2 regions of the Streptomyces sp. NPDC044044 genome follow, and region 2 is predicted to be linked to the other one. Evidence: predicted binding sites of a transcription regulator. Region 2 holds the regulator's gene; the other holds the start of a gene.

Region 1 (3,405 bases), on a different contig from region 2:
AAGCCCGGCAGCATGATGTCCAGGATCAGCAGATCCGGCTGCCAGGCCTGTGCGGTGTCGACCGCCGAAGGACCGTCTCCCGCCGTTTGCACTACGAAACCCTCGGCACGTAGCCGGGCGGCGATGGCGTCGACGATCGTCGGGTCGTCCTCGACCACCAGAACCCGGCGCTGGGCGCCCGGCATCGCCGCCGTCGCACCGTTCTGGGAGGTGTGTGTCTGCTCCATCGCCCGCCCCTGACACTGATCGCTTGTGTTCGACCAGCAGGGTACGGGTCGCGAAGGCACCTCGGCTACGCAGCGCTTACGCCGAGATGAACCACGTCGGGTACGCCTCGGGCAACGGCGACCTCTTCCGTCCGTACCGACTGGAACCCGGCATTCCGTAGAGCGTCGTCGAAAGCGGACGAGGGCTGGGCGGACCACACGGCGAGCACTCCGCCGGGGTTGAGGCGAGCCTGACAGGCCGCCAGACCGGCGGGAGAGTAGAGGGAGTTGTTGCCCTCGGTCACCGTCCAGTCCGGTCCGTTGTCGATGTCCAGACAGAGCGCGTCGTACGTTTTCGGGGCGCCGTGAGACGCGTCGGTGCCGCACAGGTGCGCCACGAGGTCTGTGTGCAGGATCTCCGTGCGCGGATCGGCGAGCGCGGCCCCGGAGAGGCCGGCCAGCGGTGCATCCGCTCCCGAGCGGTGCCAGTCGATGATGGCCCGCTCGCGCTCCACGACGGTGATGGGGCCCCAGCGCGGGTCCGCTGCCGCGTGGGCGAGGGAGAAGCCGACGCCCAGGCCGCCGATGAGGAGGCTGGGCCCCGGGCGGCCGTCCAGCGCGCCGTACGCCGCGTCGACGAGCAGCCGCTCCGAGCGGCCGTCCGAAGTGTCCATGAGGAAACAGCCATTGGCGATGATCTGCAGAAGCGCACCGTGGCGCCGCAGTACGACTTCGCCGTACGGCCCCTCACGCCGGTCGATGACGACGGGGGTGGTGGTGTGGGTGTGCATGGCCGCCAGCGTATGGCGGCGGAACCGGGGCAGACTCGGGAAGCGCGGAACGGTGCGGACGCGCATTCGGCCCGCGAGGTTGATGTGATTCGTGTCTCACGTGGCGCCGGTCATAGACAGCGCCCGAAATAACGGCAAAGGGTGGACGGAACGGAAGGAGCGCCTCACCGTGAACCGGAGTGCGTCGGCTGCCCCCATGGCACCCGAGGAGACCGCCACGCCCGGCCTTGACGGCATCCCGCGGCAGCGGGAGCACGGGCCCGAGGCGTCAGTCCCCGAAACTCCGGAAACCCATGAGGCGCGTACGGCATCCCCGGCCGAGGGCGCCGAGTCCGGCCTGAACCGCCCGAGCCGCCTGAACCGTCTGAGCCGCCTGCGCCCCTGGCGCCTGCTGCCGACCCCCACGGGTACGCCCTTCACGTTCGGCTACGCCGCGGTCCTCACCCTGACGTCGCTCCTGGCGCAGTACGCGGACCCGTCCCTGATCTCGGCCCTGCACCGGCACTCCAGCACGGACGTGGCGCACCTGAGCCAGGAGCCGCTCCTCGTCCTGGTGGCCAGCGCCCTGTGGATCGCGGGCGGCATCGCGTCGCCGTACGCGATCGGCTTCCTGCTGGTCCTGACCGCCCTGGAGCGCCGCATCGGCGCGCTGCGCACGGCGGGCGTCTTCCTGCTCGGCCATGTCGTGGCCACCCTCGCGACCGAGGTCCCGGTCGGCCTCTCGGTCCTCGCGGGCCATCTGCCGGACACCTCCTTGCACCGGCTCGACTACGGCATCAGCTTCGGCGTCGCGGCGAGCGTCGGCGCCCTCGCCGGTCTGTTCAGGCCGTGGCTGCGGTGGCTGGTGCTCGCCGGGTTCGGCGGCATGCTCGTCGACGACCTGATCGCGTTCACGGACCCGATGACGAACTGGGGCCATCTCCTCGCGCTGTCGATCGGCGTCGCGACGTGGCCGCTGGTGCGGCTCTGGCGCCGACCCGCCTGACCTGTCCGACCCCGCCTGACCAGGCCACACCCCTCGCGCATCTGCGCGTATCGAAGTGATCGCTCACAGCGAACATCCCCTGGGGAACATTCATGGACTCACGAGCATTGAGTCCACATAGCTCAACTTGAATGCCGAAGGGGAGATCATGACTACTGAGTCTGCCGAGTCGAAGCCGTCCACACCGCTTACCCTGCCCGTGCTGCCGCTCGACGACGAGGTTGTCCTGCCCGGCATGGTGGTTCCGTTCGACCTGTCCGACACCGACGTGCGGGCCGCGGTGGAGGCCGCCCAGGCGGCCGCACGCTCCAGTGGGACCAGCAAGCCGCAGGTCCTTCTTGTTCCGCGCATCGACGGGACGTACGCCGCGACCGGCGTCCTCGGCACCGTCGAGCAGGTCGGCCGCCTCTCCGACGGCGACCCCGGCGCCCTCATCCGCGGCCGTGGCCGCGTGCGGATCGGTGCCGGCACGACCGGGCCGGGTGCCGCGCTCTGGGTGGAGGGGCTCAAGGTCGACGAGACCGTGCCCGACCCGCTGCCCGGCGCCCTCGCCGAGCTGGTCAAGGAGTACAAGGCGCTCGCCACCAGCTGGCTGAAGAAGCGCGGGGCCTGGCAGGTGGTCGACCGTGTCCAGGCGATCGAGGACGTCTCCGCCCTCGCCGACAACTCCGGCTACTCACCCTTCCTCTCCACCCAGCAGAAGATCCAGCTCCTGGAGACCGACGACCCGGCCGCCCGCCTGAAGCTCGCCACCGAGCAGCTGAGCGAGCACCTCGCCGAGCAGGACGTCGCCGAGTCGATCGCCAAGGACGTACAGGAAGGCGTCGACAAGCAGCAGCGCGAATTCCTGCTGCGGCGCCAGCTCGACGCCGTGCGCAAGGAACTGCGCGAGATCAACGGCGAGCAGGACGGCGAGGAGTCCGACGACTACCGCACCCGTGTCGAAGCTGCCGACCTCCCCGAGAACGTCCGCGAGGCCGCCCTCAAGGAAGTCGACAAGCTGGAGCGCTCAAGCGACCAGTCGCCCGAGGGCTCCTGGATCAGGACCTGGCTCGACACCGTCCTCGAACTCCCCTGGAACGAACGGACCGAGGACGAGTACGACATCAAGGGCGCCCAGAACATCCTCGACGCCGAGCACGCGGGCCTTCAGGACGTGAAGGAGCGCATCACCGAGTACCTCGCGGTGCGCAAGCGACGTGCCGACCGCGGCCTCGGGGTCGTCGGCGGCCGCCGTGGCGGCGCGGTGCTCGCCCTGGTCGGTCCGCCCGGCGTGGGCAAGACCTCGCTCGGCGAGTCCGTCGCGCACGCCATGGGGCGCAAGTTCGTGCGGGTCGCGCTCGGCGGCGTACGCGACGAGGCCGAGATCCGCGGACACCGTCGTACGTACGTGGGGGCGCTGCCCGGACGGATCGTGCGGGCC
Region 2 (3,405 bases):
CGGATGCCGTCGGCTCAACAGCAGAAGTGGATCGAGCGGGAGCGCGGCCAGGTACTTCGTGAGAGGTCGTGGTGCAAGCCTGATGAATGGCGCTGATCTGCTCCGCTACGCACGCGTCCACCGGGCCGCGGCAGTCCTCTGCGGAACCGCGGCGGTCGCCCTGCTGTCGGCCTTCTTCGGCGGCACCGCCATCGCGCTTCCCTCCATCGGGAGCGGAGGAGTCACCACAGGCGTGCCGTACCGGCAGGAGCTTCCGCTTCTCACGGCGGTCTTCCTCTCCGCCGCTCTCGACGGGGCCATGTCGGCACACGACGCCATGGGCGCATCCACGATGCATCGCTTGCGCGCCGCGTACTGCACCGCGCTGACCTTGACGGTGTGCGCCTTCTCGTTCGGTGCCGAGGCCCTCGCCAACGGTCCGGAGTCCGGGATCGTCTTCGTCCGGTCCACCGTGATCTGGCTGGGCCTCGCCCTGCTGTCCGCCCGTGCGCTGGGGCAGCAGCTCAGCTGGGCCGTCCCGCTGGCCTCGGTCCTCTTCCTGGTCTGGTATCCCCTCAACTGGTGGGACTGGACGGCCAACCCGGCCACCGACCTCTTCAGCTGGGCCGTCGCCGCCGTCGCACTGGCTCTCGGAGTCACCGCGACGGCAGCCACTCCCTGGCGCCGCAGAGCCTGTTCTCCGGCCGCGCGGTGACGCGCCGCTCCGGACCGGCAGTCAGGACGAGGCGCGTCGGCCCAGCGCGAACCGGCGGTGCAACTCCCGGACCTCGTCCGCCAGTTCAGGAGCAGGCCCCGCCACCGCCACCCCGGGCGCGACCTCCCCGATCGGGAGGGAGTTGACCGGTCCCGGTGGCGTGCCCAGTTCCTTCAGCCATGACGTCAGTTGTGCCGACGACGCCGCGTACGCGATGCGGCCCAGGCCCACCCAGGCGTGCGCCGCCGAGCACATGGGGCAGTGTTCGCCCGAGGTGTAGACCGTGGCGCACGCCCGTTCCCCGGGCGGCAGGTTCTCCGCCGACCAGCGGGCCAGTTCGAACTCGGGGTGGCGGGTCTGGTCTCCGCCCGCCACTCGGTTGCGGTCCTCCTGGAGGACCTTGCCGTCCGCCGACACCAGGAGCGAGCCGAAGGGTTCGTCGCCCGCTTCCAGGGCCTGCCTCGCCAGCTCCACGCAGCGGCGCAGGTGCGTCAGGTCCGTCTCCGTCGGCGGGCTCACGGGAGAGGTGGGCATCAGGACTCCGTCCACGTTCGCAGTAGTTCTTCGCGCTCCGCCGCCCTCGGCGTCCCGCCCTCATGGCGCCTGCCCCACTCCGCCATCGCCGCCAGGGTCGTCAGCAGCGTGCCCGCGCCCTGCGTCAGGCGGGACAGGAGCTCGCGGGAGAGGTCGTACTCGGTCTGTGAATACCCTGTCGCCGCCGCCGTGTACACCACCAGGCCCGTGTCGCCGTCGGCGTCCGTGACCCGCAGCGTCATCGTCGGCGCCTCGTCGCCCCCGCCGAGGCCCACCGTCAGGGCCATGTCCACCAGCACGCCCACGTTGCGCTTGAGGGACTTCACGGGGACGTCCTGCGCCGCCAGCGCGTGGACGTCCTCCCAGGGCCACATGCCCGCCTGCTTGTCGCCCAGGGCCACCACGCCCTCCGGCGTCAGCCGCACCCCCGCGGCGAGGCCCGACGGCTTCGCGCCCACGTACACGTCGCCCTCGGCGATCCAGAACAGTCCCACCATGGCCATGGAATTCCACTTCCCCCGCGACAAACACTTCTGGTCGACCACCGCAACGCGCGAAGGGGCCGGGAGGTTCCCACCTCCCGGCCCCTTCGCGACAACGCAGAACTACTGCTCCGACGACCTCTTCGGGCGCCACACCACCAGCGCGCTCGCCTGCTGCACGTCCTGGTACGGGACCAGGTCGCGGCGGTACGACGCGTGCACCGCCGCCTCGCGCTGCTGCATCGCCGCGGCAGCGCCCTCCACCGCCGACGACAGCTCCGCCACCCTCGACTGGAGCGCCGCCACTTGGTTCTCGAGCTCGATGATGCGCTTGATGCCCGCGAGGTTGATGCCCTCTTCCTGCGACAGCTGCTGCACCGTGCGGAGCAGGTCGATGTCGCGGGCCGAATACCTGCGGCCCCGGCCGGGTGTGCGGTCCGGGGAGACCAGGCCCAGGCGGTCGTACTGGCGCAGGGTCTGCGGGTGGAGTCCGCTCAGCTGGGCGGCCACCGAGATGACGTAGACCGGCGTCTCGTCGGTCAGTTGGTACGGATTTCGACGACGGCCGTCCATCTCATGCTCCCTTCGCGGCCTGGAACAGTTCTGCCCGCGGATCGTCGTCCGCAGTCGCCTTGCGGTAGGCCTCCAGGGCTTCCTTCGCCGTGTCGGTGAGGTCGGTCGGAACCGCCACCTCCACCGTCACGAGCAGGTCGCCCCGCGAGCCGTCCTTGCGCACCGCGCCCTTGCCCCGCGCCCGCATCGTACGACCGTTGGGGGTGCCCGGAGGCAGCTTCAGGGTGACCGGCGGGCCGCCCAGTGTGGGGACCTTCACCTCGCCGCCCAGTGCCGCCTCCGTGAACGTCACCGGCACCGTCACCGTGAGGTTGTCGCCCTTGCGGCCGAAGACCGGGTGGGTGTCGACGTGCACGACCACGTACAAGTCGCCTGCCGGGCCGCCCCGTTCACCCGGGCCGCCCTTGCCGCGCAGGCGGATGCGCTGGCCGTCCGAGACGCCCGCGGGGATCCGCACCTGCATCGTGCGGGACGACTTCGCCCTGCCCGAGCCCTTGCAGACCTCGCAGGGGTCCTGGGCGATGAGCCCGCGGCCCTTGCAGTCCACGCAGGGGTCGGTGAGCGAGAATCCGCCGCCGCCCCCGCGCGTCACCTGGCCCGTGCCGACGCAGGTCGGGCACACGCGCGGCGTGCCGTTCTTGTCGCCGGTGCCGGAACAGGCCTTGCACGGAGCCTGGGAGGACATGCGGAGCGGGACCGTGGCCCCGTCCACCGCCTCCGTGAAGCTCAGCGTGACCTCGGACTCGATGTCCTGGCCGCGCCGGGGCTGCGTACGCGTGCCCGCGCCGCCCGCCCCCGTCCCGCCTCGGTTGAACAGGCCCCCGAAGACGTCACCCAGACCGCCGCCGAAGCCGCCGGCACCGCCGGCGCCGCCCGCTCCACCGCCCGGGGCGCCGCCTCCGAAGAGGTCCCCCAGGTCGAAGTTGAAGGAGCCTCCGGCGCCGCCGCCTCCGGGACCCGCCCGGAAGCCGCCGTTGCCGAAGAGAGCACGCGCTTCGTCGTACTCCTTGCGCTTCTTGGGGTCCCCGAGGACGTCGTTCGCCTCGGAGATCTCCTTGAAGCGCTCTTCTGCCTTCGCGTTGCCCTTGTTGGCGTCCGGGTGGTTCTCGCGGGCGAGTTTCC

What was found. Region 2 encodes HspR, which represses chaperone genes until heat shock. Its sites were predicted from a motif close to TTGAGNNNNNNNNNCTCAA; they were not measured.
Region 1: the regulator HspR is predicted to act here: its motif matches at 2,090-2,108, upstream of lon (endopeptidase La).

What each region holds. Positions count from the first base shown of each region.
Region 1 covers NZ_JBWKFG010000003.1:742,214-745,618, forward strand. The annotation lists gene AC07AG_RS14315 (response regulator transcription factor) at 1-227, opposite strand, end outside; gene AC07AG_RS14320 (spermidine synthase family protein) at 293-997, opposite strand; gene AC07AG_RS14325 (rhomboid-like protein) at 1,194-1,982, shown strand; gene lon (endopeptidase La) at 2,131-3,405, shown strand, end outside.
Region 2 covers NZ_JBWKFG010000006.1:280,797-284,201, forward strand. The annotation lists gene AC07AG_RS23790 (DUF7224 domain-containing protein) at 1-96, shown strand, start outside; gene AC07AG_RS23795 (hypothetical protein) at 83-694, shown strand; gene AC07AG_RS23800 (nucleoside deaminase) at 716-1,228, opposite strand; gene AC07AG_RS23805 (hypothetical protein) at 1,228-1,731, opposite strand; gene AC07AG_RS23810 (heat shock protein transcriptional repressor HspR) at 1,834-2,283, opposite strand; gene dnaJ (molecular chaperone DnaJ) at 2,285-3,405, opposite strand, start outside.